2 linked regions of the Coraliomargarita algicola genome follow. The protein of the gene in region 2 binds, or shares a complex with, the protein of the main gene of each other region. Links are inferred from orthologs where the notes say so. Each region holds a gene or a part of one and is shown on either strand. Other genes may lie near its edges.

What was found.
Region 1: the proteins of trxA (region 2) and SH580_RS08240 are in contact, whole or in part, in an NMR structure (PDB 2IPA), measured with the Bacillus subtilis proteins. The link is inferred for Coraliomargarita algicola from one-to-one orthologs.

What each region holds. Positions count from the first base shown.
Region 1 is NZ_CP138858.1:2,089,451-2,105,519, reverse strand. Bases 598-3,490 are described here. They hold SH580_RS08240 (arsenate reductase ArsC), read right to left. Parts: upstream 2,317-3,490; coding sequence 1,879-2,316; downstream 598-1,878. Other genes in these bases: SH580_RS08230 (hypothetical protein), read right to left, coding at 3,402-3,490; SH580_RS08235 (permease), read right to left, coding at 2,344-3,297; arsB (ACR3 family arsenite efflux transporter), read right to left, coding at 689-1,771; clpX (ATP-dependent Clp protease ATP-binding subunit ClpX), read left to right, coding at 598-612. In the rest of the region: more of clpX, read left to right, coding at 1-597; more of SH580_RS08230, read right to left, coding at 3,491-3,572; SH580_RS08225 (ArsR/SmtB family transcription factor), read right to left, coding at 3,611-3,994; SH580_RS08220 (MotA/TolQ/ExbB proton channel family protein), read left to right, coding at 4,134-4,865; SH580_RS08215 (ExbD/TolR family protein), read left to right, coding at 4,910-5,323; SH580_RS08210 (TonB family protein), read left to right, coding at 5,320-6,114; SH580_RS08205 (MarR family winged helix-turn-helix transcriptional regulator), read left to right, coding at 6,157-6,606; SH580_RS08200 (DoxX family protein), read left to right, coding at 6,678-7,112; SH580_RS08195 (pirin family protein), read left to right, coding at 7,139-7,858; SH580_RS08190 (DUF4197 domain-containing protein), read left to right, coding at 7,904-8,686; SH580_RS08185 (hypothetical protein), read right to left, coding at 8,693-9,544; SH580_RS08180 (DUF2490 domain-containing protein), read left to right, coding at 9,684-10,379; SH580_RS08175 (helix-turn-helix domain-containing protein), read left to right, coding at 10,424-11,173; SH580_RS08170 (sulfatase family protein), read left to right, coding at 11,176-12,684; SH580_RS08165 (TPR end-of-group domain-containing protein), read right to left, coding at 12,681-13,601; SH580_RS08160 (aspartate kinase), read right to left, coding at 13,620-15,062; SH580_RS08155 (sodium/proline symporter), read right to left, coding at 15,059-16,069. UniProt on the Bacillus subtilis protein: Catalyzes the reduction of arsenate [As(V)] to arsenite [As(III)]. In vitro, can dephosphorylate para-nitrophenyl phosphate (pNPP).
Region 2 is NZ_CP138858.1:4,978,714-4,994,647, forward strand. The notes cover bases 13,177-15,934. They hold trxA (thioredoxin), read right to left. Parts: upstream 14,836-15,934; coding sequence 14,518-14,835; downstream 13,177-14,517. Other genes in these bases: rpsB (30S ribosomal protein S2), read left to right, coding at 13,177-13,750; tsf (translation elongation factor Ts), read left to right, coding at 13,786-14,379; SH580_RS20465 (hypothetical protein), read right to left, coding at 14,859-15,470; SH580_RS20470 (hypothetical protein), read right to left, coding at 15,515-15,781; SH580_RS20475 (segregation and condensation protein A), read right to left, coding at 15,788-15,934. Outside these bases: SH580_RS20410 (hypothetical protein), read left to right, coding at 1-1,920; SH580_RS20415 (hypothetical protein), read left to right, coding at 1,959-5,381; SH580_RS20420 (hypothetical protein), read left to right, coding at 5,409-8,846; SH580_RS20425 (hypothetical protein), read right to left, coding at 8,902-9,318; Holliday junction resolvase RuvX, read right to left, coding at 9,596-10,027; SH580_RS20435 (mannose-1-phosphate guanylyltransferase), read right to left, coding at 10,062-11,153; rnhC (ribonuclease HIII), read left to right, coding at 11,343-12,332; SH580_RS20445 (HesB/IscA family protein), read left to right, coding at 12,500-12,694; more of rpsB, read left to right, coding at 12,872-13,176. UniProt on the Bacillus subtilis protein: Participates in various redox reactions through the reversible oxidation of its active center dithiol to a disulfide and catalyzes dithiol-disulfide exchange reactions.

The sequences.
Region 1 (16,069 bases), 2.9 Mb from region 2 along the record:
GAGTACATCCAACTCGACACTTCCAACATTCTCTTCATCTGTGGGGGCGCATTTGTAGGCCTCGATAAGATCGTTCAAAGCCGCGTGGGCTCTAAAGCGATGGGCTTCGATACGGAGCGTAATCGTCATCAGAACGAGGTGCCTGTTAGCGAACTTCTTCGTGAAACTCAACCCGAGGACTTGGTCCATTTTGGTATGATACCTGAGTTTATCGGTCGCTTGCCTATGGTCGCAGTGTTGGATGAGTTGTCGCGTTCCGATCTGGAGCACATTTTGCAAAACACCAAAAACTCATTGGTGAAGCAATACAGTAAGCTCTTCTCGATGGAAGGGGCCGATCTTCACTTTACCCGCGACGCGGTCGCTGCCATCGCCGAAAAAGCGATCGAGCTCAAGACTGGGGCTCGCGCCCTGCGCTCCATCATGGAGCGCATCATGCTCGATGTGATGTATGATTTGCCGCAAACCGAGAACGTGCAAAAGGTCGTCATCAACCGCGGCGTCGTCGAAGGTCGGAGTAAGCCTAAGATGCACTTTAATAAAGCAGACGAAACTTCTGAGGCTGAAGAGTCCAAGGTCGAGTCAAAGGACTCACCCGCAGACGCTGCTTAGGCTTTCTGCTGGTGAGTTGTGTGTCTTTTGACCTAAGGTTCGGCTATTCACTCATCTTTTTAGTTCATGGCCGAATCTAGGCTAAACTTTTTGAGTAATAGCGACGGCGTATCCAGAAGGCGGCATTGACCAACGCAATCATGACTGGCACTTCTACCAGTGGTCCAATCACGGCAGTGAACGCGATGCCTGAGCCGATGCCGAATACGGCGATGGCGACGGCGATCGCTAGCTCGAAATTGTTACTGGCAGCTGTGAAACTCAGGGTCACGCTTTGTTTGTAGTCGGCGCCCACCATTTTGCCCATTAAGAAACTGATGAAAAACATAATGAGGAAGTAGATCGTTAGCGGCACTGCAATGCGTAACACATCCAGTGGCAGGGCCACGATTGCGCTGCCTTTGAAGCTGAACATCAGCACGATTGTAAGTAGTAGGGCGATCAATGTCATCGGGCTGATCTTGGGGATGAAGACCTGTTCATACCAGTCGCGCCCCTTGAGTTTAACACCAATAAAGCGTGTCAGCATGCCGCCAAAGAAGGGGATGCCCAGATAGATGAGCACGCTCTTCGCCACTTCACCCATGCTGATTTCGACCACACTGCCCTCTAAGCCAAACACCCCGGGGAGCCATGTAATGAAAAACCAGGCATATAGACTGAAGAAGATCACTTGGAAGACACTGTTGAAAGCGACTAGTCCCGCAGCGTATTCGTTGTCGCCTTCGGCTAGTTCGTTCCATACGATCACCATCGCAATGCAGCGGGCCAGACCGATCAAGATGACTCCGGTCATGTATTCCGGGTAGTCTTGTAGGAACAGAATCGCGAGTGCAAACATTAGGCTAGGCCCGATGATCCAGTTTTGCACCAGCGAGAGCGTCAGCACTTTGACGTTGCGAAACACACGTGGCATCTCCTCGTAGCGTACTTTAGCCAGTGGCGGATACATCATGAGGATCAGCCCGATGGCGATTGGTATATTGGTGGCACCTACCTGGAAATGGTTTAAGAAACCTTCTGCACTCTCCCATACAGATCCGATGGTGACCCCGATCGCCATCGCAATAAAAATCCATAGCGTGAGGTAGCGGTCTAGGAAGCCGAGTTGTTTGCGGTCGCTTGGGCAGCAGCCTGTGTCAATCTGTGTTGTTTTCATTATGTCAATCTGTGGATGCTTTTGAATTCGATTTGCCTGCACTTCAGAAACATTGCCGATGGCTGAGCGACTTAGCAGTCGCTCACAGCCGCCAGTTTTTGGCTTGATTATTCAGAGGCTTTGTAAGCTTCGCGGTAGCCCGCGGCATAGGCCTCGAAGACGAGTTTGATCTCGTCGCGGATGCGGCGAAAGGCGTCGAGCTCGCTCTCCCCGGGACGCTGTGCATGGGGGGGATCTTCAAAGCCCCAGTGGTAGCGACTTACCTTGCCGGGAAAAGTCGGGCAGGCTTGGTCGGCGTTGCCACAGACAGTAATTACGGTGTCGATGCCTGTGTTTAGATATTGATCGAGGTGATCGGATGTGTGCCCACTGGCGTCGATCCCGATTTCCTTGAGCGCCTCGATTGCCAGGGGATGTACGGCACCCTTGGGCTTGGAGCCCGCGCTAAAGACCTCGAAGAGGTCGCCAGCTGCGGCGCGTAAGATGCCTTCAGCCATGTGACTGCGGCAGGAATTACCAGTGCAAAGAATGAGTACTTTTTTCATAATGTTGAGTGCTTGTGTAAAACGTGATTATAGATATCTGGCCAAGAGATTGAGCAGGTAACCGGTGAAGATGATTGCGAGGCTGGTGATGCCGAAGTAGATGCCGATCAGCTTGAGCTGCATGGTGCGGCGGAGCATGATCGCTTCCGGTAAACTGAGTGCAGCCATGGCCATCATGAAAGCGAGGGCCGTGCCGATGGGGATGCCTTTTTGGAAGAGCACCACTGCGATGGGCACGATTGCGGCGCAGCTGCCATACATGGGCACGCCGAGCGCGGTTGCGATTGGAACCGAGAAGATTCCGGTGGCTTCCATCAGCGAGTGAATGGTCTCTTGCGGCACGTAGTTGTGAATGAAGGCTCCGGCGGCAACGCCGATGATGACCCAAAGCCAGATTTGCTTAATGACGCTGATGGCTTCATCCCAGCCGTAGCGTATCCGCGAGACCAGTGTGTGGCTCACTACTTCGTTCTCAGCATTTGCGGATGCGATGATGTCTTTTTCCAGGTGTTTCTCTAGCTTGAGCTTTCCGAGAATGCCACCACCTACGGTGCCAATGAACAGGCCACTGGCGACATAAGCGACGGTGATCGGGGTTTCAAATTCGCCGACCATGAGGATGACCAGATACTCGTTAATAATCGGAGAGGTGATCAGGAAGGAGAAGGTGACTCCCAGTGGCACGCCCGCTTTTAATAAACTGATGAAAATCGGAATCGATGAGCAGGAGCAAAACGGAGTGATGGCGCCGAAGAGTGCAGCGACCATGTTGCCCCAGAGGCCACCACGCCCCATCCAGCGTTTGAGACGATCTTCTGGCAACCAGGTGCGTATGATTCCGATGATGAAAACCATGACTGCCAGCAGCAGAAAGATCTTGATCGTGTCGTAGAGAAAAAAGTGTAAGGCCCCCACTAGTCGTGACTCCGGATCGAGTCCGAGTGCTCCGTAGAGTAGGCTATCTATTATGGATGTGAGCATAGGAATTCTATTGAGTGCCCTTTGTGGCACTCGCAGTTGTGTGTTTGACCGGCCGATTAAGCAGTGCGACCGGCGCTAAAAATCTTTGGATCGACTCGCAGTGTTTAGCAGCACTTGCCGCCTTTGCCGTTTTTATCGCCGCCACAGCATGCGTTTTGCGCGGCTTGATCGGCTTTCGCCTTCATAGAGCTGTCCACTTTATTCAGGATGCGAGTGAAGAAGCCGGGCTTTTCGGCAGTCGCTTGTTTGGTGGCTTGTTCTGTATTCGTTTTCATAATTTATATCGTTGTCGTAAATTTCAGTTCTTAGTCTGTTAGCAGCAGCCGATCTTTTCACAGACACTGACGGGGCAGTCGTCGTTGGCTTCGGCGATGCGTGCGATGAGTTGGTTGCGGTTGACTAGGTCGCGCTGCAGTTGATTGCACTCGGAACACTCGGCTTGGCGGAGATATTGTAGGTTTGCCCGAAGGAGGCCATTGATAGGTTCGATCAGTGAGTAGATCATCCAAGTGCCTTCGCGCTTGGATTCGATCAGGCCGAGTTGCTTCATTGCAGCGAGTTGTTTCGATGTCTTGACTTGCGGTACGTCGAGCAGCTCTTGCATGTGACATACACAGAGCGCGCCTGCCTCTAATAGATTGAGGATGCGTAAGCGCTGCGGGTCCGCGATGCATTTATAGAGTTCACTGGCTTCCATGAGTTATGTATATCCTGTTTTTGGTATATACTGTCAATGGAATATATTTATTGTTCACATTTTTCTTTTAAGCTGGAAGCTTTTTGAACGCCTGTGATTTATTGATGTCTGTTCCTGCAACGACTTTACTATATTTTTCATGAGCCTCACTTTTGTATTCGATTCTCTTTTCATTCAGGCGGCCGCCGGGCCCAATGTATTTACTTATTTCGCGCAGTCGAATTTCGCGGGTAAGGTGGTCATTTTTATTCTCGGACTATTAAGTATAGTCGCGTGGACGGTGATGCTGGGTAAATACATGGATCTGTCCAAGCTGCGGTCGCAAAATCAGCGCTACGAGCGTTTGTTAAGTAAGGAGTCGCATCTGATCGCGCTGGATCCGGAGCGGCCCGGCAAGGGGGCGGGCCCATATTACAATATTATTCGCGAAGCGCTGGAGGCCTTTCGCCGCTATGGTGGTGATTTGAGTAATGCGGACCCGCACCGTGCCACACTTCGCATGGGGCATGTGGAAAATGCGCTTCAACGTAGCGTCGCCGAACAGATCATTCGTTACGAAGCGAAGATGGTGGTCTTGGGCTCTATTATCACCGGGGCTCCTTTCATGGGGTTGTTGGGCACTGTTTGGGGGGTGATGGATGCTTTTGGTGGTATGGCAGGCGCGGGGTCGGCTAGCTTGCAGAGTCTGGCCCCGGGTGTTTCCGGTGCCTTGTTGACTACCGTGGCAGGTTTGATTGTCGCGATTCCGTCCGTTTTTGGGTATAATTATCTTTTGCAACAGACCAAAATTGCAGTGGTTGAGCTGGAGAATTTCGCCAGTACTGCTGCGGATCGTATCGAGCTCGAAGCACAGGCGGCTGCGAATGCATAGTTTCTGCTTACCTAGTTCCTAATTATTAATTTATAATTCTCACTGTGGCTCGTAAATTCCATCGCAAAGACCGGCTTTCTGCACTGACCGAGATCAACGTCACTCCTTTGATCGATCTCGCGTTTGCGTTGCTGATTATTTTTATGGTGACTACGCCTTTGCTTGAGCAGACCGTCGAGTTAAACCTGCCAGTTGAAACTGCCAAGACGCAGTCGGAAGATCGTGAAGATTTTCAATCTTTATCAATCGATCGCGCGGGGCTTTATTATTGGGGGGATCAACAAGTGACTGAACTGCAGCTGGGAGATTTATTAGATACTATGGCGATGGACCCTGCGCCGTCTGTGATTAGTATCCGGGCAGATGCTCAATTGCCCTATCAAAAAGTCATTACAGTGGTGGACATGATTAAGCAGCGTAAGCTCTCCAAGATTAGTTTAGATACCAAAGTCGAATGATGAAACTCACGAAGAACCAACCCCTGTGGACTGCGGTGATTTTACACCTGGTGGTTCTGTTGGGCTTGTTTCTGGCGACTATCGTGCAAGCTTTCAAACCGAAGGAAAAACCACACGTTTTTGAGATGGTAGAGCCGCCCAGCGAAGTGAGCCAGGCGCAACAGTCCACGCCGGAACCACAGTTGCCTGTCGACCTGCCTCCGGTTGAGCTACCGCCCGTGCCACAAGTGGACATTCCGGAGCCGCAGCCAGTCGCGCCGACGCCTACACCGCCTAAGCCCACCCCGACGCCGAAACCGACGCCCACCCCCACCCCGAAACCGACGCCCAAGCCGGCGCCTCAGTTGATGTCGGCAGATGATTTTTTCAAAGAGCACCCTAAGGAGGCGCCTAAGCCGCGGCAAGTTGTGACGCCTCGTCCAAATATTCAAGTGCGGCAAATCGATGTGCCTAAATTAGTGCTCCCCCGCAATCCGATTGCGAGTCAATCAAACCCGCAGCTTTCATCGCAGCAATTGTCGGCCTTGGCTAGTTATAGTTCACGCCTGCGCTCACGCATTGACGCCGCGTGGACCAAGCCCGCTCAGCTCGCTGGTGTTCAATTGGTGGCTGAGGTGGTTTTTAATGTGTCTGCATCGGGGCAGATTACCAATGCGCGCCTGCGCCCCGGATCGGGCAATGCGGCCTTTGATCAATCTGTCCTCGCTGCGTTTCGCATGGCAAGTTCCGCGGGGCCCACGCCGACCGGGCAAGCGCACGAGTTCTCGCTGTCGTTTCGGATGCGGGATTAATTTTAGCTTGACATCAAGATAGTTGTTGCTAGCTTGAGTGTCATGCCCAAGATTTATCAACATTCTGGTTCGCACCTCTTTCTTCTCTTTTGGAAGGCATCGCACGGGGTGATGCGCTACGATCATAAGAGTATCGCAAAGCAAGGCTTTGCTTCTTTGTCGGACTTTGCAGTGCTGGAAGTTTTGCTGCATAAGGGCGCGCTGCCAGTGAACACCATTGGCGAGAAGGTGCTGCTGACTAGCGGTTCAATTACCACCGCTGTGCAACGAATGGAAAAGAAGGGCTATGTGCGCCGTGAGCGAAGTGAGGGCGATGCTCGCGTTGTGCTCGTGCATCTTACCGAGCTTGGGCGTGAGGTGATTGTGGACGCCTTCGCCGCACACGCGGCCAATTTAGACACGCTGTTCAGCGAATTCTCCGAGAAGGAACGCACTCAGTTTGCTGATTTGATGCGCAAGCTGGGCCGTCGTAGCCAAGCGCTGACTGAATAATAAAATTTACCCATATATCTTGATGTCAAGGTTTTGTGTGGGCTGAAATACAAATAGAAAGAACAATAAATATGAAAATCATAGAAATCCTCCTCAATACTTCCAACAGCATCGCGCTCTTGCCGATCCGTTTAGGCGTCGGTGTCGTGATGGCTGCGCACGGTTCACAAAAGTTATTCGGTTGGTTTGGGGGCTATGGCCTCGAAGCGACGGGGCAATTTTTCTCTGAGAGCCTTGGCCTGAAACCGGGTTTATTGATGGCGGCGATGGCGGGCGGTACAGAATTTGTTGGCGGTTTGCTGTTGATTGTGGGCTTAATGACACGATTGGCAGGCCTCAGCCTCGCGGGCACCATGGCGGTTGCCATTCTCACCGCGCACTCCAGCGCTTTCTTTGCCTCGAATAACGGCATGGAATATCCGCTCACGCTGCTACTCACCAGTCTCACTCTCGCCATCGGTGGTGGGGGAGCCTTCTCGGTCGATCGTAAGCTCGCTGCAAAATGATTCATTAGAAAAAGGCACATTCTATCATGACACTTACAAAACAACTCACACGCTCAGAAGAGCGTATGCACAGTGATTTCGACTGGCTGAATAGTCGGCACAGTTTTTCATTCGGCGGACACTATGACTCCGAGCGCATGGGCTTCGGCCCCTTGCGCGTGGTGAACGATGATATCATCGCGCCCAGTGGCGGCTTTCCTTCGCACCCGCATCGGGACATGGAGATCATCACTCTCGTTCTCGATGGTCAGTTGCAGCATAAGGATAGTCTGGGGAATGGTCGTGTGATTCAAACAGGGGATATTCAATACATGAGTGCGGGCAGCGGAGTGGTGCACAGTGAGTTCAACCCTTCGGCGGATCAGCCCGTGCATATCATGCAGATATGGATTCAGCCGAGCGAAACGGGGCTTGAACCACGCTATGCCGATCAGCCGATGCTCGGTGCCGTGGATAACGAATGGAAACTCATTCTGTCCCCGGATGGGCATGAGGGCTCGATGGCGATTCGCCAAGACGCAGAGCTGCGCACTCTTCGCTTAAGTGAGGGGAAGTCGGTGTCCTATGTCAGTGATAGTGAGCGGCGCGGCTATTGGATATTCGTCCTGCAGGGTGACGTTCAAGTGGGGGGAGAACAGCTCTCGCGGGGGGATTCGCTGGCGCTGACAGATGTTGCTGATCTGGACTTTGTGCAGCAAGGGACAGAGGTCGCTCAAGTGATGCTGTTCGACTTGCCTATCGATTGAGTCCTTTCGCTCGCCTTTTGTGGCTGAAGCGCTAGCTTTCTCTACATGCGTTCTATTCAAAATACACTTCTTGTTGCTCTGACTGTTCTACTATCGACTGGGGCGCTGCGCGCCGAGTCCTCCTGGGCGAGTCGAGCTTTGTCTATTTTTAAAAGTAGTCCTGCGGCTGATACGGAGCTCGGGAGTGCGTTTGCAAATGCCGATGAATTGGCCAAAGCGCTACGTGAAGCATTGGCCGTTTCTGCCGAACGTGCATTGACTGCACTGGGGCAGCAGGGTGGGTTTGCTAACTCTGAATTGTATCAAATTCCATTGCCCCGCGCGGTTGAGAAGTTGCGCAAGCCTTTAGCTTTGATCAATCAAGACTATCGTTTAGATGATGTTCAGGCTACGATCAATCGTGCCGCGGAAGCAGGCGTCGCTGCTGCGCCTGCGATTGTGAAGGAGGCGATCAATAGCCTGACACTAGAGGACCTTAATACACTTTGGAAGGGAGAGGACGATGCCATTACCCGTTTCCTCGAAAAGAAATCCCGCGCTCAGTTGAGTGAGCGTATGCTGCCACTGATTTCGCAAGCAACGGATGCGACAGGTGCTACGCGCGCATATAAGGAGATGCAGTCGGCTGTGCCAAGTTCAGGGACTGGGCTCTTCTCTAAAATTCAGTCCTTTACTGGAATCGCTGCCAGTGATTTTGATCTGGACCAATATGTGAATGATCAAGCACTGGATGGCCTCTTTACCGCGATGGCTGCGGAAGAGAAAGCGATACGTGAAAATCCTTTAGCGCGCTCGACAGATTTGTTGAAGCAGCTCTTCGGGCAGTAGGCGGGCTTAATTGGCGATGGGGTTTAGTCCCAGCGTTTTGCGTTTGGAAGCGTCTTGAGGAGCGTGTTCAGACCAGTAGTTGCTGTTCATTACACGGTGAGTGAGCACTGCTTGTGTGATGCGCTTGCCGTCTTCGATCTCCTTCCAACTTTGGATGATATGGGGAAATTTTGTTTCATAGTTGATGTGTAGTTCTCGATCGATGTTTTCGTAGCGGATGATATAGCGACTCATTGCCCCTTGAGTGATACGTTCTGCAGTGGCGCGTTCTATGCGGACCGGGCTATGTGCGAATCGGGTATGCACACCGCTCGGTATGATTTGGATGGGCCCCGTGGGAAGGCTTTGAGGCGAGAGGCGTAGCTTGAGCCATACGGCATCTTCGAGTAGGGCATCGCTAAGTTCAAAGTTTTGATCGGCTTCACTTTGAAAGTAGGAGCGCAGTTCGCCACGCCAGCCTTGTGCTGTTCGGTTCAATTGTGAAAAAGATTGGCCACGCCAGTCCTGTACACTGGTGTTTGTTTTGAGCGCTCGGGGGTATTTTTCCAAGTCGATCGGTTGAAAGGTGCTGCTCATGGTGCGGTAGCTGTAGATCCCCGTGTTAAAAGTGCGCAGAGCGTTGAGCTTGAGCACGTCAGTCGATGGCTGCCCCCCGGATTCGTTCTTAACCTGGACATCGGTTAGGAAGGGTTCGGTGACGTAGATGAATTCGACGTGCCCTGGGTGAGACTCTCCGTAGCGTGTTTGAGTTAGTTCGTAGCGGTTGATCTCTGCGCCGTTGAACCAAAACTCACGAACTTGGTTGGCACTTAGCGATGCTGTGAGGGTGAAGGTGAGGCAGTAGTAGAAAAGACGCATACTCGGGGATTCTAGATGCAAGCGGCTGTTTTGCAAATGACAGGGGCAAGCTTTCATGTGTTTGATAATTCTATCTAATACTACATCGCATTAAGATAAGATGTATTGATGTATTCGAGGAGTTCTTCATTTCGGAGGAATGATTTTTAAGTACAGTTTCCGTGTTTACACCACTCTCGTTCTTATCTGTGGTGGTTTATTGTCAGCAGTACAAGTTCTGAATGCTGAATTTGACGGCGATGTCCGTCTCTGGCAGTCGCTCAGTATCAATGCCTACGAAGATGATAACTGGCGCATCACTGCGGGAGCCCAGAGTCGGCTATTCGATGAAGGTAAGTTTCTTGGGGCATGGCTGCTCTTCCCGACGGTGCAGTATAAAGTGCACCCCAATCTGGATTTAGGCGCGACTTATTTGTTGGAGGACATTCGTAGTGATTGTGGGGATGATTATGGGCGGCTGCATATTTTCTGGCTTCACGCCAGTCCACACTGGCAGCTTAGTGACAATCTCAAGTTCAGCATGCGTCACGTGCTGGGCCTGCGTGAAATTGAAGGCAGCGACGACTACTGGATCTCGCGGCATCGTTTCGGGCTGGATTACAAATTGGAAGATTATGGTCGGCTTGTGGGGATCGGTGCCAGCACTGAAGTATTCGTGCGCTATGATACAGACGAAATATTTGAAAATCGCTTCATCCCCCTCAAGACCACCTTCAAAATTAGCGAGCGCAGTAAACTGTCATTGTATCTAATGACACAGTCCAAACGCGCAGTCGGCGGCTCTAGCTGGAAGACTGCCTACGTCTTTGGGCAATCCCTGAGCTACAAGTTTTAGAATAAACTTGCAGCGTTCTTCCATATTTGAAATTGGTTTCAAATATGGAAATTAAATCCTCGTCTGATCGCATAGAAGCAAGTGCACCTGCATTGGAGCGTGGCTTACGCTTGCTACAGCTACTCGAAGGCTATTCATCAATGAGCCTGGACCAGATTAGTCGACAATTAGAGACCCCAAAAGCGTCCACACTCCGCCTATTGGCCACCTTGGAACAAATGGGAATCGTTCGCAAGATTCCGGAAAAGCGGTATCAGGCACTCTTTCGACTCCAGCCTCTACAATCTCCGATCGAGCGCTTTCGTGATTCGCTGAAAGCACTCATGGCAATGCTAGTTGCATCCACCGATTGCACTGTCGAATGGTATGAACCCACCTGCGACGGCATGCAGCTCATCCATCAAACTAATCCTGAAACTGAGCTTTGCGTTCAAGCTCGACCGGGCTTCCTACGTGACTGGCACACTGAGTTTGAAGCGGTTATTTGTGTCGGCCACGCATTTGCTTCACAAGCTCCGCCGCTAAAGAAGAGTCAGCATTATACAGCCAATGGAATCCTCTGTCCGATCGACCGCGAGGAAATACAAAAACGTATCCGTCACGCAAAGTCACAACAAACAGCCTACGATCTTCCTTTTAACTCCAATGGAGTTCGTCGATTTGCCGCTGCAGCTTTTGACCCCGATGATTTGTCATTTCTCGGCGTGCTTGCAGTCGCTGAAGTGTACCACTTCTCACGGGCAAACGAACCTGAATTTATCATTCAATCCCTAACTCAAACGCTCAAACAGTAACTATGCGCATACTATACATCGATATCGACAGTCAACGCCCAGATCATTTAGGGTGCTACGGCTATCATCGCAACACCAGTCCAGCGATCGACCAGATTGCTAAAGAGGGCGTCGTCTTTGATCGTTGTTATACACCCGATGCACCCTGCCTCCCATCACGCACTGCGTTCTACTCGGGGCGTTTCGGAATACAAACTGGCGTTGTGGGGCATGGAGGCACCGCGGCTCAACCCAAAATTGAAGGAAGTCAGCGCGGCTTCCGCGACAATTTTGATGAACACGGACTCGCTCGTCAGTTGCAACATCTCAATTATCACACTGCAATGATCAGCCCCTTCGGTCAACGTCATGCGGCATGGCATTTTTATGCTGGCTTCAACGAAATACATAACACCGGGCAAGGTGGTGCTGAATCCGCCGAAGTTGTGCAACCTGTCGTCAGTAAATGGATGGCTGATAATGCTTCGAAAGATAACTGGTATTTGCATATTAACTATTGGGACCCCCACACCCCTTATCGTGTGCCCTTGAACATCGAAAATCAGTTCGAGAATGAACCACTGCCTGAATGGTTATCCGATGAGGTGATCGAAGCCAACAATCAGAAAGTGGGCCCGCACTGTGCACACGAAATCGATATGTATACTGGAAATGGTCATCCCGCGTATCCTCGTCATCCTGGTAAAGCAACTGACCGTGAGTCCGTGCGTCAAGTGATCGACGGCTATGACATGGGAGTCCGCTACGTAGATGATCAAATTGCTTGCATCGTGGAAGACCTGAAAGCGGCCGGCGTTTACGACGATACCATGATTGTGATTTCAGCTGATCACGGTGAAAATTTAGGAGAATGGGGTCTTTACGGTGAACACGGCACCGCTGATGACATTACCTGCCGCGTTCCATTGATTATTAAATATCCAGGCGGTGCTAAAGGTATTCGCAATAGTCAGTTTCATTACAATATCGACTTTGCTCCAACTGTCATGGAATTGCTTGGAGGTAAAATACAAGCTATTTGGGATGGCGAGTCCTATGCTCCGGCCATTACGGAGGGCTTGGATATGGGGCGCGATGAAGTCACGATTAGCCAATGCTGCCATGTTTGCCAGCGCTCAGTCCGCTGGGGAAAATGGCTTTATACGCGCACTTACCACGATGGTTTCCATCTTTTCCCCCAGGAAATGCTGCATGACCTTGAAGCGGATCCACACGAGCAAAACGACTTGGCACTAGATCATCCGGAGCTCTGCCGTGAAGGCCAATGGCGCCTGTCAAGGTGGCACGATGCGCAAATGCAGAAAATGGCTTTAACTGGAAACGACGTAGTGGACCCGCTGTGGACTGTGATTCGCGAAGGTGGCCCCTTCCATGCCTCACTTACGCATGGGCAACCTGGAGTCGAAGGGTTTGAAACTTACATGCAGTACCTTGAAGCTACTGGTCGACAAGCCGGTGCGGACGCACTCAGAGAAAAATATACACCGATCATCAATCAGATTAAAAATTAAACATTCGACAATAATTTCTGAAACTCAGGCAAACTTGCCATGGGTTTGAGTGCCTCATCACTCCCGAGCTCTGCTCGATAAGATTCAGTGAAATGAATCGCTCGCTGTAGTGATTGGATCGCTTCATCACTATAGCCCATGGTACAATAAGCACGCGCTAGTTGGTAATGCGCCTGACTGTTTTCGGCATCGATGTCGAGCGCCTGGGTGCACAGGTTGGCTGCCCATTGCGGCTCGTCTAGTTGCAACACGGAGTGTGCTTTATAGGTGAGAGCTTCTACGTCTTGTGCGTTGTGTTTCAGGATTTCATCATAGAGCGCAATCTTCTGCGCGGGGCTGTTTTCTTGCCCCGCTCGTAACCAGAGTGCTTGTATGTCTTGGGTGCGCTCAATTTCTTCGCGGTTCTCTTCGATGTGTTGTGTCTTCTGTTTGACTACGCGTTCGAGCTTTTCGAGTCGTGTTTCATACACGTCGATCAGCTTCGTTACGCGACCTTCAGCGGCCACTTGAATACGCTTCTGCACGTCGCGCATCGACGACCAGCCCATGATCACCAGAATGGAAGAGACCCCCGCGATGAGATAAAAGAAGTAAGTTACCGTGTCAGTGGAATATGCGACCGCGCGGTCTACGGAATTGTGCTCGCGGTCGAGGATCTGTTGCATGAGTTCATGTTTCTGTGCGGCCATCTCGCTGCGCAGTGTTTTTAACTCGTCCAAGACATAGCGCTCAATGAAAGGGGAGTAGAGTGGCTCCTCCAGCGATTCGATGGTATCTGTATAGCTCGCCTTGGATGACGTAGGGGCCACTGTCGACGCGGGCCCGTCGAAGTCCTGAGCGCTGGCATTGACCGAGCCCCAAAATGTGAGCGCCAAGACTAAGGCCCAGTGTGCGTAGAATGGAGTCTGCTTTATCATTGAGATCATTAATTGTGCTTAAGCCGCATTGGCGATGGAGCCGCGCGGTACGTCTTCTTCGACTAAGACGCGGTGCAAACTGCGTATGGTTGCCTCATAATCGGACTCTTTCACGATAAAATTGATGTCTACCTGTCGCATCGATTGGCCAGTGGCTAGAATATTGATGTTATGCGCCGAGAGTGCGCCAGTGGCGCGCGCCATGATGCCGGGAATTGTCATATTGCTGCCGATTGCGGAAACAAAGGCGACGCGCTGTTGATCGATCTCAGCATCGGGGTAACGCTTGAGCAGTCGTGCGCGAATGCGCTTAATTGTTTGCAGGTTGGCATTGATGTAGTGAGTGATGGTGTTGGCATTCACGCCCTTGGATACGATATGTGCTTTGCACTGCTGAATCGTTTCTACGATGTCTTGATCATACTCATGGAAGTTGCCCGCGATGTCTTGATCAAATAGGGTAAAGGCATAGATGTCGGTGCACCCGGTGATGATTTCGACCTGTGCCCGCTCGCGCGTGAAGCCGGTGGTGATGAGTGTGCCGGGGTGCTGTGGCTCAAATGTGTTTTTTACCACTAGCGCGATGTCGTTTTTGCGTAAGCCCTTCGCCGCACGTGGATGGATCGCTTCCATGCCGAGGTTGGCCAATTGGTCGGCGACATCGTAATTGGTGCGCCCGATTGGCTCTGCGTTTTGCTCGCCGACGATGCCGGGGTCGGCACTGCTCAAATGAAATTCTTTGTGAATGATCGCTTCGCGCGCTTGTGTGAGCACTGCTAGTCGACTGAAAGTCATCTCGCTGTAGCCGCGATCAAATGATTTCATTAAACCACGCTGACTATGCGCGTAGCCGGTCACGATGGGGAACGCTTCACTCAAATCCAAATCAGCGAAGGCCTCTTGTATGCGTTCATCCAGTGTGATATGGCGCTGTGTTTGCCAGCCGGTTAAATCAATGAAGCGCGCGGCGATCCCATCTTCGTTTAGCAAGCGTGCGGTGTTCCATGCGCTGTGTGCTTCACCTAAACTCGCCAGCATTTCCCTTACGGTTTCAAGGTGCGAGCCGAGCTCGAAGTGTCCGTGCCCACATAGTTGCAACAGCCCGTCCAAGCAGCTTTCGGCATCGTCGATGCGTTGCTCGATGAATTGATTCGCTTCGTGTAAGGAATCTGAATGCGCAAACAACTCGGCATTTATGCGCTTTATTTCGTTTCTTAAGTCTGTGATCGCTGCCTTCCAGCCCTCGCTTTGCATGCTTTTAGCAAAGAGCCCATAAATGCCGGGCTGCCCGTTCTTTTTGTGCTCGAGCAAGCGATTGGTGATGCCGCTGTATGCGGATACCACAAAGATTCGATTGAACGCGTCGACCTTCGGGCGACCTTGCAGAATGATGTTATCACGCACCGAGGCATATTGACTCATAGAAGTCCCCCCGATCTTTTCGACTGTGTGCTGTGTCATGTGTATGTTTCTTTTTCTGTTAATGATTCGTTGCGAGCTGCTGCTGAGAGTCGCCCATCAATCACTAGAATGAGTAAGCCAATTAAGATCCCGGGCATGCCTTCGTAGATGGTGGCATGCCATCCCAAGAATCGCCAAAGCAGTGCCGTTCCGAGCCCTCCGAAAATCGCGATTACGGATCCTTGTCGGCTGGGCTGTGCGCCGAGACAGAGATAGATCAGTAGCGGTGCAAAAGCACTTGCGAGTCCGGACCAAGCCATGATGACTAAGTTAAAAACGCTTTGTTTGTTGAGCAAGGCCCAGGCCAGTGCGGCTAAGGTAATCAAGGCGGTTCCGAGCTTGAGGATTTTGGTTTTCTCGATTTTCCCAGGCAGTAAGTCGTGCGTCAGCGCGGAAGAGCAGCTTAAGATCAACGAGTCGGCCGTGGACATGGTCGCAGCGAAGATCCCCGCCAGCACAATCCCCGCGGCAAAGGGGGGAAGCATCTGCTGCGCCATGGTGGGCAAGGCGAGCTCTGCATCGAAATTGCCGGGATCGAGAATGTAAATGCGCGAAAGCATGCCTACGCCCGTTGCCATTAGATAGAAGGCGAGAAACCAGAGGTAATACCAGGCCCGTGCACGACGCATTTGGCCAGGGTTGTCCAGTGTCATAAAGCGCACCATCACATGCGGTTGCCCTATTACAGAAAAGCCCGCAAAAGCCCAACTTATGGCGAATAGCAGCCCGCCCGCCAGTCCGGGGAGGGCGAGATCTTGTGGGAACCAATTTAAATAGCCATCGATCGCTTCCATCTTTGTGATCGCGCCCCCGATGCCGCCGAAGCTGTGAATGCCGACGACTAGCATCATCGTCATCGCACAGATCATCACCACAGACTGTGCGGCATCTGTCCAGATTGAGGCGCGTATACCGCCTGCTCGGCAGTACACGATGACTAGGATGGCGCCAATCACTGCCCCGGCATAGGTAGGCCAGCCAAAGAGCACGTGCAAGGCCTTGCTGCC
Region 2 (15,934 bases):
GATCTAGTGCTGGACCCCTTGTATAATGAATTGGGGGCCGAATTTGAAGCGGCTCTAGCGATTGCGCAGAATAATGGGCCAGATTTGTTTAGTGATTATCGGACGACTTACGCCGACCCCTTACTGGATCAGTATGTCTATGATCCCGACAATCCGGATAGTGGCATATTATTCGCGCAGTTGGATCAACTGCGAGGGAAGCTGGACGCACCCTTTGGTATTGTGCAGGAAATCGATAAGCGGCTGGCCAAATTGGAGCAAACACTGGTTGCCATTACGGGGCAGCTGTATGTGACACAAAACGGTATCGAGATTGATTTGCCGGAGGTTGATATCGAGCGTATCGTGCCGGGCATCTTAAGTAAGAACGGTGACGGGAAGCGCGATGTGGTGGTCAATATTGTGACCGCGCTGATCGGTGAACTGGTCGAAGACCCACTCGGAGCGGCGATTGCCGAGCAATTGACCGAAGGCGAGACCGCGATCCAACAACAATTGGACGAGCTTTTAGCCGAAGCCGAACCGACCTTGGCTGAAATCGAAAAAATCGTGAATGACCTGCGTGAAGAAGTCACCATGATCCGAGGGAAACTCGCAGAGGCGGGGGAGATACACGATGCATTGACCGCGATCCTGGATGAAGCCGAAATGGAAATGAGAGCTGTGGCGATGGAAGTTCGCGCGACGGCAGACGAATTCCTCGATGAGTTGGAAGCAGAGTATGCGCGCCTCTACCCGACAGAGCAACTGGAGCAGATCCCGAACCCCTTTGAGGAGTATCCTCGCGAAGAGGTGACAGCTCTATTGCGGCAAAAGCTAGTCGATGAGGTCGGTGCAGCGCCCTTCGTGAAAAAGATTCAGTATACGCTGAAGCAGTATCTATACGATCTCAATGGCACGGTCGAAAACACCATCGACAATGTATTTGCCGAGGTGAATGTGATCATCCGTGAGTTAATTTCGGAGACGGTCGTCGAGTTGGAGAAGGAAATAAATCCGATGCTGAGCGATTTGAGCGATACCGTGGGCTCGGGGCAAATCGATGGGGTGGCTCACTTCCGTGGCGACGCACTCACACGTTTGCGCTTGGACGGTAGCTTTGAGTGGCAAGTGCCGGAGCCCTTGCAGTTCCGTGGATATATGGAGTATTTACAGCTCGATAGCGATGCGCCCGGCAGTTGTGGCGGCGATTCTGGTGATAAGTTGACCGAAGTCTCGATGGGAGCTTTGGATATTCCGTTGGAATGGATTTCGCCGGGCATGCGGGCCGATGTGGGGGCCAAGTTTAGTATGATCTACGCTGCTGAAGCGGATCTGCCAGTCTATCCCGCGGGGCTCGCTGGGTCTTTTCAAATGACCGGCGGCGAGCTTGGCTTTGAGGCCTTTACTATATTCGATCTTAAAGCAGCGGTCGCTTTTGGCCTGCATGAAAATTACATCGCTGCAGGGGCCGGCATGATTATTAGTAGTTATGAGGCCTCCGGAGGGATCTTCCTCGGGAAGTCTTGCAGCGCGGACCCCATCTTACTGATTGACCCGCTCGCAGGTGAGGTGCTCGGCGATGGCGTATTCCTCGGCGCGTATGCCTATGGGGAGGCTTGGATTCCGATCAGTGAGGCTGCGTTGGGCATTCCGGCCAGTTGTATGTTCCGCGTTTCGGCAGGCATCGGAGCCGGTGTCTTTTACTTCGTCGATGGACCTGTCTTTGGCGGACGTATGCTAGTCGGAGCGAGTGGTGAAGCACTCTGTGCGGTCTCGATTCGGGGAGATGTCAGCCTGGTGGGCGTGAAGGATGGCGGTGAGTTCCGCTTCAATGGCCGCGGGCGCCTGCAGGGCAAAGCGGGGCCGTGTCCGCTCTGTCTCAAGTTCTCAAAGACTGCCAAGGTCAAATACGATAGCAAGTGGAGCGTCGATCTGTAGCTCACATCCGAATTTTTAATTTTAAAATCAAATTTCTTATGTTCGCAATTATACTACGCCGCTTAGTTTGTTCTCTGCTACTGGCTACTGTGTCTGCCTGGCCGCTGGCTTCCTTTGCCCAAGATCTGGAGCAGCTGACCTTCACGCTCGGAACGACTGGCCGTGATGCCAACGGGGCTGACTTTGGCTATATGGTCTTGCAGTCTCAAGAAGCTGAAGCGGTGATTGGCCGCCCGTATGCAATTTATGAAAAAGCGGCGGACTTCGCGACCGCTGCGCCGTTTCAACTGCGTGCGGTGATCCAACTGCAGACCGACCCTAGAACCATTCGTTCAATTTTGAAGGCATCTGAAAAGGTGGATGAAGATTTCGCGATGCTGGAACAGCGGGTGGATGGCTATTTCGAAGATGTCGACATCTCGACTTTAGGGGCGACTGGCGGCGAGCCCGACCTGGCGGAAAAGGTATCGATTGCGGTGCGGAGTGCACAGGCCAATCCATCGCTATTTGAAGGCCTATACTTTCTCGGACGCTTACACCCAGGTATCAATTGTGTGTTGGGTCTCGCTTACTTCGGTGAATTGAACCAGCCGCTAGTCACATGGGAGCTGCGCGAGTGGAACCCAAGCTCGCGTGAGCCGGAGGATGTGGTGGGCCGTGTCTTAATGGACTTGAGCGCCGCGAGTCCGAGCTTGGGCTACCCGCCGCTACCTGCGCCTGGCAAACCGGTGGATGTGCCTTTTCCTATTTCAGAAACGACTTACGAGAACGATCCACGCGGACACTTAAATGTGCGATTGCGCTGGCACACTCCCGAGGACTTGCGTCAGCAGTCACTATTGGCGATTGGATATAATGTGTATCGTCTCGCTAAGGCGGATGCGATTGGTCTTGGCTGGGTGCGTGAGGGGGACGCTGTATGCCCGGCCCCGTCGGTCGCGGATGCGCGCATGCTGTTGGAGGCAGGTATGCTGGTGCAAACAAATGTGTATCCAATCATGCCGGTGACGGATTTAAGCGAGGCCGAGTCTGAAGATCGCAGCGATAGCGAGACCTTCTTCACCGCCGATGACGATGACCGCTTCGAGCCCGGCGCTGAAGATACCTTCGGCGATGGGGACGAGTTCTACTATTTTGCCGGAGCGCAAGATCTCTTGCGTCGTCCCGGTGAGTTGTCCGATGGGCACTATGTTAAAATTTGTGATCAAAAACCACCGCTGCCAATTGATGAAGTTAAAGTGCGCAATCATTTCGTGGCATCGACCAATCCTGCCGAAATTCAAGCTTATAGTGGGGAGCAACATCTTGAAGTGCAGTGGCGCCAGCTCGAGTTCGACGGTGAGGAGCCTCTCGACAATTATAAATATTACATCTACCGCTGGGACAGCCCACAGGAGATTCTGGAAAAGTCAGCCAACCCACTGGCCAACTTAGTGGCGGGCCCGATCGATCACGATACCAGCAAAGAGTGGAGGAGCTGGATCGATACTTCTTCGCCACTAAATCCGGACGCACCGAACATGGCTGATGATGCGGGGCGCACCTATTTCTACACCGTGCGGGTGGAAGATAACAGTGCTTGTGGCGGTAACATGAGCGCCAATAGCGCTTCAGCTTACGGTGTCTTGCGAGACCGTCGTCCTTTGGCAGATCCGAGTGGTCGCATCACCACGCGTTGCTTAAGCTTAGAGATCGCAGGAAAGGGCACAGAGTTATTTCAGCGAAATCCGGATGACCTGAGCGCCAAGCCCATCATTCGCATCGCGGTCACTCGTTCGAATCCGGACATTGAATGGGCGAGTGTAAATATCAATTTCGGCAAGAATACCGAGTTAGACCCCATCGATCTTGAGAGACGTTATTTCGCCGAAGGTGAGAATCTCGTGATTTTCGATTATCAACCCGCAGCAGTGCGCAACGAGGTGCGAGTCAACGTTCACGGTGGGGATCGCTTTGGCAATATTAGCAATACAGCCTTGTTAATCCTCGGCGATGTGAACCCCAACAGTGCCTACTATGGCGTGGAGTATCTGTATGAGTTGAGTCATATCGAAATTTTGACCGATGACCGAAACTGTGGCCCACACATCGTGGTAGACACTAGCGCGCCCGGAGGGCTACTGGCCAAGCCAACGCTCGAATTATTCATGCCAGAGCGCGCGCGTGAGTATAAGTTGTATCGTCGCATCAATAACGGGGACCTGTCTTTGATACAACAAGGGCAGACCGAGGACTTGTTTACTGATTTGGCTGATTTCGAATATGCCGACTATGCCTTGCCCAATGCGCCGATGTATACGATCTGCTATTTCCTGCAGGTCTTTGACGAACATGGCAACGCCAGTGCTTTAGTGCCGGTGGATGAGTGTATCGAATTTATTCGCGAATATCCCGCGCCGCTGCTAGCGCAACCAGAGCTCTATTCCGGATCGAACGGGCAATCGATGGCACGGCTGACCTGGTATTGCCCACCAGAAGCCGTGGATAAATTTGAACTGTGGATTGCGAGTGACGATGCCGTCAGTCCCGGTGATGTGGGGGATGCGCTCAGTGAGCTGACCGAATTCGGAGCACGTCATATTCAAAATGATGCCCGCACATATTATATTTACCAAACACGTCGTTTGGCGACTGTGTTTGGGCAGACTGCGCCAGAGTTTAGCGTCGATTTGGAATTAGATCCAAACAAGGTTTACAGCTTTCTGGTGCGTGCCGTTTCCGCCGAGGGCTTGGATTCACGCTTAACCGGTCCATTCAGTAATCTACAGACGATCGCATGGACGCAGGGCGGCTCGGAGAATGGGCCAAATGTTGCCTGGCCCGATCGGGATCTGCCCGGACTGCTGGAGGAGAATTTGGAAGCCATGTTTACCAGCGAATTTGGAATGGAAATCCTACGAGACGACGTGAATGGGCCAATGCCGGCACTGCGGATCGGAGCGTATCGCTTGGTGGATGAAGAACTGGATGAAGTGATTCAATACGACAAAGAAGCCAATATAGACGCGGATTTTCCGACATTTCTGACACCGCCTGGAGATCCGGTGGCTTACACCGCGCATCGGATCATTGAGCGCAGGACTGGTCAGAGCGATGTGACAAAGTCGATTTTCCCCTTTGCATTGTATCGCTATCGAGTCGATGCACCTCTCGTGCGGGAGCCGAGCAAAAATGTAGAGCAAGTGTCACCAATGATGCGGGAGATCGCCTACGAAGGCGGCGTCATTTATGATATCGGAAAGACCGGGGGCGATGTGATCGAAGTCTCACGAATTCGGGACCCCTATCTATTTGCTGAAGTCGTCGATACGTATAGTGGCAACGGCCCGACGCATCATCTCTACATGCGTGATTTTACACCGGTGCAATTTGGCGGGACTTACCAATACCTGATGGTCTTTTTCACTGAGCGTGGCGAGATCGAAACAGTGCTACCACTCAATACCATTACGATTCAATAGAGTCATTTTAAGATAAGGAATATTGTTATGTTTAAACGTGTTTTAGCGCTCACAAGTTTAGCCTGGATCTCTGCGACAACATTGATGGGGCAGGGCTTGGTGCCCTTAGTCTATGAGACGAAGGACGAATGGTTGGTCGACCTACCCGCAGGGGATTTTGGCTATAGCGCTCAAATGATAATTGTCGATAAAGCCACCGGTTTGGTGCGCTCTTACGAGACTTATGATTCTGCCAGTGACGGCTTTATCAGCGAACCGTATTGGCAGACCGGAGAGCGCATGGATGCACCTGTCTCGACACTCTCCTTGTTGTTGGAATCGTATTCCACCCAGTTGATGCTACCCAAAGCGCTCAGCAATCGAATCAAAACTTACTATAGTGGCGGTTATGAGGGGGAGTTTAATTTCAAAATTGTGGGCGTCGGTCCCGAGGCTGCATTGAGCTTCCCCGCGGCACCGGACCAGGAGCAATACGAGCCGATGGTGCTGGTTCAATCAGGGCTCAATAGTCCGCCGGCTACCATTCAGCATGAGCTGTTGGTAACTGGTATGGAGGCCGCCTATGAAGTCTCGCTTCCGATTGCTATGCCTGCCTTTGAGCGTTCGCTCACCTTTCCAGTCGATCCGAACCTGGTATTTGATGGAGGCAATGCGCTGGTCGCGATGATCTCCGAGGGGCAAGTCTCCTTACGAGAGCCGATTAAAAATGGGCTAAAACTGCTAAACTCAGAAAATTTCCCAGCAGCTGGGCAATTAATCTATGGGGACTTTTTACAAGGCGGTGATGCTAATCAACTGCTCTGCTATGCTCTCAACGATACCAATTTATACCTCTACGTGATCAAGGAAGTGGCAGGGGAATGGCAACTAACGCCACCACTGGCTTACGATCTAGGATCGCCGATACAAATGGCGACGCGCCTCGTGTTGGATGGACAGCTACTGGTGGCTGTGCAATATGTGGGCAGCAATCAAATCGATCTGCTGGACTTAGCTGATGAGCGCATCGTCGATCAATTGACCATGAGCAACCTCAATGGCGCGCTCACCGGAGTCGTCTCGATGGGGGGCGATCGCCTGCTGATTTTCAGCGGAAAGGGCGGGGTGACCGATCAATATGAACTCTTCGGCTCTGATGGCAGCGGCGGCCTCAAATCGCTCTTTACCGGTCAAGTGCCCATAGATGGCTTCAGCGTTGATGCGAGCAAGCAGAAGCGCCCAAATCTATTTTTCTTTGATGCGTCTCCACTCGGTTCTTCAAACGCACGTTTGCTCGGGTGGCTCTCTGCTTGGGGAGATATTGCCTGGGCCTCAGAGCCCATCTTATACCCGGGAAGTGTGACCTATGACACTTGGGTCGATTGGGGCGCGGAGGACGGCTTGCAGAAAAGTTATCAATCCAGTTCCTATGCCGGCGATGAAACCAACAGCGTTTTAACCAATCAAATCAACTCCAGTGCCAGCGTATATGCGCTCAATCTCAGTGGAGAAGAATTTTCAGCCTTGTTCGCAAGCTGGAGTCCCAAGCCCGGCACTTACGATCAGTTGGCACTCATTGAGGCCAGCTTCCCTGAAAATACAGAATTGTATTATCGCGGCAGTGAGGACGAAGCCTGGCAGAGCTATAGCAGCCCCTTCTACCCGAGCGGGGAACAAGTCAGCCTCTCCTATTACATTCAGACTGCGAGTGGAGATAAAAGTCCGATTAAAACGGTTAACTACAATTTCACGCTCTCCGCATTCAACCGGGATAGCAATGGCGATGGCATCCCCGATTATGTGCAAATGGCATTGGGAGGCGATCCATTTGGCACCGGAGATTCCGATGGCGATGCTGCCAGCGATTTAGATGAACTACTGGCCAATACTTCGATAACAGATCCCACCGAAATGCCCGCCGAGGATTCTGAACTCAATCGGGGCTATTACGAAACTTTGCAAGTGGTCAGTCGCAACCTAGCCAAGGAGCCTTGGTTTACCGGATCGACCGGCTACGTAGATCGCTTGACGGGTGCGCGCCTTGGCCAGGCATCCGTTGCGGAAGGCAGCCGCTTTGCCGTCTTTGATCAAGTGCCGCTGGTATTTCCTGAAGGCGTTATCGCAGTCTCCACAGAAGCGCGCTATTTAATTCTCTCCGAGGGAGTGGCCGAGCCCACTGGCTTTGAGCAGCTGAAGCTCTTGCCTCTGGATAGCAGCGAGCTATTTGAGATCGATGTCAGCTATACCGGAGGATCGCTCTCCGACGCGGCCAGCGAGTGGCTGGATGAACTGGGCGAATACTCGGCAGGTGAGCAGACGATTCGTGAACTCAGTTTGAAGGTCGATGATACCGCTTTTGCGATCGCGATGGAGTATGCACTCGAGCAATACTTTAAGTTGCAGGCTTATCTACCATCCGATGCGCAGTTGACACTCTTTCCCAATCGCACCGGCGATGACCGTTGGACCTCACTGTCCGAGATCGCCACTCTAATGGACGAAAGCAATGGCGAGCCCGAGTTCTCAGTAGATGAACTCTGGGACGGTCTGCAGATTGAAGCCAGCTACAGCGCAGCGGCAGCTGTCGCGATTAACTGGGTGGAGTGGACTTATTTCTGCCGCGAAGTCTATCAGGGCTATACCGATGCACAAGTGGCCCACATCACCGGGCAGGGCCCCGTAGACCTACTGCGCGCAGTCTTACGCGAGCAAGCAGTCTCCGCTGAACTGTTAGACACACTCGGCCTCCAGTTGGACGCGATCGGACCCGCGCTAGCCGAAGGGCAAGGCCTCGCAGCGAGCTTTGTTTACGACGACGTGCAGCTCTACGAGTTGACCGTCGAAGAGGCCAACGCCGACGGTTGCTTCCTTGCCCGCAACGCATTTGCGCAGCAATACGCACTCTTCGATGCCTACGGGGAACGCTACATCTCCAGTAAAAGTATCGATCTATTACCAGAGACCCAGATTCGCGTATACGGCGTGCTCCGCGACGACTTTACAGCTTGCGCAGGCACCGCCTTGGAAGTGCGGAGCTTTCAAATCGTTGAAATGCCCGAACTCGTCGCCAACGATAGCGACGGGAACCTCTTGGATGATAACTGGGAGCTCTTTTGGCTCGGCGAGGGCGGACACGATCCTTTTGCAAGTGTCGATGGCAGCGGCTACAGTCTATTGCAAAAATTCCTCGGCGGCCACAATCCGGCCGACTCCAGTGATGTGCCTGCCGCGGCAATCGAAGACCTCAGCGCGCCAGACATCCGCATCCACATGAGCGCTACGAACGAAGTGACACTTACATGGGAATGGCCCGGCGCGTATAGCGACTCCATTCAGTTCAAGCTCATTCAGTCTGACGAGCTCGGCAACCTCAGATCCGTCACGCCCACATCGGTTAACTACAACCGCGTCGGTGACGCCCACACACTGGTGCTAGGCGTGCCCGCCGGCGATGCCCGCTTCTTTAAATTAGTGATGTCATTGTAGTCAGACGCTGCCCGCAAGCGTTGGGCAGCGTCCGCTCCGTGGGCGAGGGCTGTTATTATGGACAAGCCGCCGCATGATTCGCATTGCGGCGCCAAATTAGTGCACACAGCCAAAAGGCAAAAACAATCGTTTCAGGATCTGGATAACTGCCGGAGATTTGAACGCGGCGCGTGAACGCGTGGGCCGGCTTGATACGCGCTTGGCAGCCCATTCCGCTTAACAGCATGGTGCGACCAAAGGCCGATTTTGCTGAAAGCTCCATGGCCCCTGACTCAAGTTTGATGTCAAATCCGCGCCGGAGCATGCTGATTCTTGATGCCTCGGCACAAACCTTGTCCTCCTTGATTAATTCCCATGTCGGTGTAACGAAGCCCGATTTCTTGATCGTATAGAGCTGACCATTTAGCTCGAAGCGGCCCGATTCGCCCGCCCAGTTAAAGCGGAGCCCCGCATCAATGCCGCCACCCTGCATTGTATAGTTCCAAGATAAGACATTTGGTTGGCATTCAATCATCGCGTTATTAAAGTATATCTAACGCATGATAGGCAAGTTTTTATTCTAGCTGGTTATCTTGAGGTCTTCTGACTGCTCTTTCTGGAATGGTCGATGCGTCGGGGGTGTTTTTATACCAAGCAGGGGCTGAAATCGGGAGCAGGGCTTTGGGGATCTATGCGCAGTTCGATCGCAGGTGCGCGAACGTCAAACGTTCAATCTTGTATGTGAGTTTCACGCGTGGGGCGAATTTTCGTTAGCTGCCTTGCGCTGCGTTGGAAATATTTCGTTCTTCGATGAAGTCTTGTAAAATGAGGGCCGCGGCTCGGGAGTCGATCTCACCGCTTTGGCGGCTGGGCTTTTTCTTTTGGCCTTTGAGCCCTTGTTCTACGGAGTGACTGGAGAGGCGTTCGTCTACCCGGTGAATGGGCAGCCGAAAGCGCTTTTCGAGCTCTACGATAAATTCGTCCACTTCTCTGGCTTTAAAGCCGACCGAGCCGTCCATGTTGAGCGGGTAGCCGACCACGAGCTCTTGGGCGCGGCGTTGCGTGATCATCGTCTCGATCTGGCGCATGCGCTCCTTCTTGGAAGGCGCGACGGCCGCCGGTAGTGGCATTGCAATACCGATCTCGTCCGCGAAAGCGAGTCCGATACGCTTCTCGCCCCAGTCTATGCCGAGATAGTTCACTGTTTCGGAATGAAGAATTAGAACTTACTAAAAGCTACATCAGGCGCTTGTAGGCCTCTTGGACGCCGATTTTATTGACGAGAGCTTTGATTTCCTGGGCTTTGTCTTTGTGACAGACCAAAGTGGCGTCGTCGGTTTTGACAACGATGAGATCTTTGACGCCGAGTAGGGCAACGAGGTGTGTGTCGTCGCGGCAATAGACAATGTTGTCCTGAGCGTCGGAAAGTTCGGCTTGGCCGCGTACGACATTGCCGTCGGGGTCAGCGGGGTAGTGGCGTGCGACAGCGGGCCATTCGCCGACATCGTCCCAATCAAAGCCGGACTCGACCATGACGACGTTGTTAGCCTTCTCAATGATGGCATAGTCGACCGAGATTTTCTCGAGACTTGGGTAGTGTTCTGCGAGTAGTGAGTCGATGTCTGTGCCAGCAGCGAGGCCTTGGTCGATGTTTTGAAGTGCTTGCCAGAGGCTGGGGGTGCTTTTTTCGAGTTCGGCAACAATGGAAGGCACGGACCAGATGAACATGCCGGCATTCCAGAAGTAGTTGCCTGCCTGCAGGTAGTTTTGTGCTGTTTGGAAATCGGGCTTTTCGACAAAGCGTTGTACTTGGTAGACGGGACGCTCGGCATAGTCGCCCATGGCAGCGCCTTGTTGGATGTAGCCGTAACCAGTCGCCGGGAAGCTGGCAGTGATGCCGATGGTGGCGAGCACGGGCTGGGCTTCGGCGGCCGCAAAGGCGCTTTCCAATGTGTCGCGCAGACCGGCTGCATTATGTATGACGGCGTCGGCTGGAAGCATGGCAAAGCTGGCCTGAGGATCTTCGCGTCGCACGAGTATGGTGGCCAGTCCGACAGCAGCGGCAGTGTCGCGGCCAATGGGTTCGCCGATTACTTTGTTGGGATCGAGCTCGGGGCAGACTTCCAATACCGCATCGCGTTGCTCGGCGTTCGTGATGACGAAGACGTCCTTGGCGGACACTAGCCCGGCGAGGCGGTCGATGGTCTGTGCCAACATCGCCTTGTCGCCGACGATGGGTAAGAGTTGTTTCGGGCGTGCGATGCGGCTTTCCGGCCAAAAGCGTTCGCCTCGGCCACCCGCCATGATAACTACAAATCGTTTAGACATAGCTGCAGATTTCATTCGATCCGAAGAATGGCAAGAATCGAGTTGTTCGATTTTTACATTTGAGGACATCGAATATTTGGACGAAGATTATTTGTCAGAGTGAGTGCCTGCTAGCTCATGAGTCTTTCAGATCCTGTCTTGATCTCCGTGGCGCAATCCTATGATTTAGCGCATTCTCCTATTATCTATATGCCGAAGAAAAAATCCAAATCGATCGAAGACGAAGGTCCAAAGAAGAAGATGATGTATACCATCAAGCTCGATGATGAGAAGATGGATCAACTTGCGGACTTGCTGGAAAAGCAGACGGGGGGCGCATGGTTCCCGTATGATGTCGCCTATTCGTTATTTGCGTTCAAGGGGGAGAAGGTGAATGTAGTGGGGTATCAGAGTGGTAAGCTGGTGGTATCCGGGAAGAATACTGAGGACTTTGTTCGCGACATTCTCGAAGCGCAAATTACGGGAGATCCACGTCTGGGATACGACGAGGTGCATAATCCCGAGTGGTTTACCTTACATGCTGGTTGCGATGAGAGCGGAAAGGGGGATTTATTTGGACCGCTGGTGACTGCATGCGTGGTGGCTGATGGGGATATGGTGCGGCATTGGTTGGAGCTGGGGGTGGCTGATAGTAAAAAACTGACCGATGGCAGTATTTTGAAGTTGGATAAGGAGATTCGTAAGACTGAGGGGGTGGTGATCCAGACTGCATTCGCACGGATGCCCAAGTATAATGAGCTCTATAACAAATTTGACCGCAATTTGAATAAACTACTGGCATGGTATCATGGGAAATCCTTGAACCAAGCTTTGGACGCACGGCCTGCGCCTTGGGGCTTGCTGGACCAGTTTACCAAACAGAAGCTGGTAGATGCATATGTAAAAGATCGCAAAGACTTTAATTTGATCAGTCGTACCAAAGCCGAGTCGGACCCTGTGGTCGCCGCCGCATCGATTGTGGCTCGTGCAGTCTATGTGCGCGAAATGAAGCGGCTCTCGGATGAAGTGGGAGAGCCTTTAGTGAAGGGAGCCAGTGGCCAAGTGCTGGCACAGGCTAAAAAGATTGTCGCTGAAAAGGGGGCCGATGCCCTGCGGAATTTTGCGAAAATGCACTTTAAGACGGCCTATGAAGCGCAAGGTTTGGAGCCCCCCGCCAAGCCGAGTTGGTATAAGTATTAATCGTGCTGATTGACAGGCTGGGGGAAGATGCTTTGCGTAGGTAATATGATTACTTTAACTGACAATGCCGTTTCGCAAATTCGTAAATTAGCCGCCGAGAAAGCTGGTGAGGGGCAGTTGCTCCGTATCTTTGTCGAAGCTGGGGGTGCTCCGGTTTTGAGTATGGGATGTCCTTTGAGGCGAAAAAAGAGGAGGATCAGGTGCTGGAGAGTAATGGCATCTCTTTTTTAGTGGATCCGACTAGTCTCGATTATCTGGACGGCAGTGTGGTGGACTTCGATGATGGCCTGAGTGGAAAGGGCTTCGATATCCGGAATCCCAATGCGACGAGCACCTGTGGTTGTGGTCGTTCATTTAATTAAGTGGAAAACATAAAAAACACGGCCTTTACACTTGCCTTGCGCAGTGCGATTGGTATCCCTCTGCGCTTCTCATTCTAGAATTGAGTGTGAAACGGGGCATTTCGTCCCATTAACCAAACATATAACTAAAAGAAACATCGTTTCTCCCAGAGTGGTTATCTGGGCTTTGAAAACAGTATGAATATTACACCAAAAGACCTTCTCGACGCAGGCGTACACTTCGGGCACCAGCTCCGCCGCTGGAATCCAAAGTCGAAGCCCTACGTCTACGACAATCGTAACGGCATCTCTATCATCGACTTGGCGCAAACTCATGCGCTGCTTGAAAAAGCTTATGCCAAGGTCGAAGAAGTCGTCGCTTCCGGTAAAGATGTGCTTTTCATCGGCACCAAGAAGCAAGCGCAGGAAATCATGCGTGAAGCCGCGACAGCCTGCCAAATGCCTTTCTGCGTGAATCGCTGGATGGGTGGAGGTCTCACCAATTTCACGACCATCAAGACTTCGCTGGCGAAATACCGCAAGTTCTTGAAAATGGACCAAGACGGCGAACTTGAGAAGCTTCCTGGTAAGGAAGAAGCTGCGATCCGTCGTCAAATGAGCCGCATGAATCGTAACTTCGAAGGTATGCTCGAAGTTTCTGAATTGCCAGCAGCGGTCTTTATCGTAGACACCAAGAATGAAGAAATCGCAGTCGCTGAGGCGAATCGCCTTGGAATTCCTGTGATCGGTCTGGTGGACACCAATTCGGACCCCACAGTGCTCGATTTCCCCATCCCTGGTAATGATGACGCAGTCAAGTCGATCCGCATCATCGTGGAAACCATCTTGGAAGCGGCTCAAAGTGGTCTTGCGCAACGCGAAGCTAAGAAGGTTCAGAAGAGCGCAGGCCCTATTATCCGTGAGCAAGTCTTCGAGCAAGAGGGCGACGTAGAAGTCACGCTCCCCGCCGGATATGGTGAGGATGACAAGCCAGCTGCTGAAGCTGTAGCGACACCTGTTGCTGAAGAAGCACCTGCAGCTGAAGCCGCTCCAGAAGCGACTGAAGAAAGCAAGTAATTCTCCAAATCTGAAACTTATAAGATTTAAATAATATGAGCGTACAAATTAATGCAAAAATGGTTGGCGAACTGCGTGAAAGCACAGGCGCTGGACTGATGGATTGTAAGAAAGCTTTGGTTGAGTCCGAAGGTAATTTCGAAGCAGCTGTTGAACTCCTTCGCAAGAAGGGCATGGCCACTGCCGCTAAAAAAGCAGGTCGTGACGCCAGCGATGGTTTGATTGACACTTACATCCACCTCGGTGGTAAGGTCGGTGTGATGGTTGAAGTTAGCTGCGAAAGTGATTTCGTTGCCAAGACTGATGACTTTAAGCAATTCGTGAAAGATATCGCGATGCACATCGCAGCCGCGAGCCCCGTTTGCGTTTCTCGTGACGATATCGATCCAGCAATTGTGGCTGCAGAGCGTAAAGTTGCTGAAGGCCAAGCTGAAGGTAAGCCTGCACAAGCGATCGAGAAGATCGTTGAAGGCAAGCTGAACAAGTTTTTGAGCGAGTCTTGCCTATTGGAGCAAGCTTTCGTGAAGAATCCTGATCAAACGGTTCAAGAGCTATTGACTGCAATGATCGCCAAGATGGGCGAAAATATGCAAGTGAAACGTTTCGCTCGTTTCCAAGTCGGCGCGTAAACAGTTTAGGTTTTTTATTTTCAAGCCCCGCATCTTAACGGATGCGGGGCTTTTTTATTTAGAAGTGAGACAAAAAAAACGCATCCTTACGGATGCGGTTTTTGTTTTGAGAAAACTGACTTTTGCAGAGCGTGGATCTTAGACCAGCTTGGCCTTGAGATCGTCTTTTGAAGTGAGGCCGACTACGGTTTCTGCGACGGAACCACCCTTGAAGATCAGGATGGTTGGAATTGCGCGGATCTCGTATTTGCTGGCGATTTCGCTGTTGTTATCCACATTGACCTTGCAGATTTTAACGGCGTCGCCGAGTTCTGTAGCGAGTTCTTCGAGGATAGGAGCGATCGCCTTGCAGGGACCACACCATGGAGCCCAAAAGTCGACAACGACTGGGGCAGAGCCGCCGGCCACTGTGGAATCAAAATTAGAGCTATCGAGTTCTGTGATGTTATCGGACATAATGTCTTTGTTTATTGACGTGTTTATTTTAGGAAAGGGAGTGTGTCTTGTAAGAGCAAGACTGCAAATGCGATCGCCACGGCTGCCGCGACGGCATCGATGATGAGGCCGACGACGCTGGTGCCTTTGTCTTCATCGATGGTGATGGACGGCTTACTTGCGGTGGACTGGGGGGCCGCGGCCTTAGGCGTCGCCGGTTTGGGGGCGACAGGCTTTGCAGCGGCGGGTGCAGGCTTCGCAGCGGCTGAAGGCGCGGTCGCAGGCTTGGCTGGAGCGGCCGGAGCGATGGGTTTGGCTGGAGCGGCCGGAGCGACGGGTTTGGCTGGAGTGGCCGGTGTGGGCTTACTCTCAGCGAGTTCCTCAAATGAGAGTGTGGGTTTGGCCGGTTTTTTCGGGGGCGTTGGTTTGGCGGGGGCGGCTGGCATCGCTGGTGTTGCGGATACTTTGCGCTCAGCAAGTTCTTCGAAGGAGGGCACTGGAGCTGTTTTGGGGGCAGCCGGTGCAGCTGGAGTGACTGGAGCAGCTGGCTTTCTCGGGGCCGCAGGCTGTGAGTGGGCTGCCGTTCCGTTGACTGTCTTGCCGGCTTCGTTGTTAGCTGGGGTGTTGGCTGAATTTTCGTTGTTGGGGTCTGTCATAGTGGGAGTAGGCTATGTGAGCTTTGCTGCCTGTCAAGTGGACCTTAATCAGGTGTGTTATCTTTAATGATGTCGCTGAGTTCTTTTTTGTCCACGGTCTCGAGGGTCTTGCCCTTGCGGTCGAGGGTTTCAAAGGTTTTCACCACAGTCTCGGTCATGCGCTCATGTGTTTCTTGAGAGCCGCCCACGATGGCGAAGCGCTCTGCTTGTGTGATACGCTTGTGGCCGTCCTTGTTGTCCAGGCCGACTCCGATTAGGTGAGCAGCGGGCTTTTTGGAAGGTGAGTTGTGATTGTTACCGAGACGATTCATTGGAAATTAATCAAACTTGGGTGCGGTGAGGTCCGGGTGTTCGACACGCATACAGCAGATGTCGCCGAAGGCCTGGTCTTGTTGAATTGAAATCTTATTTAAACGGGTTAATTCGAGCACGGCAAGGAAGGTTGCAACAATTGTGGTGATCGT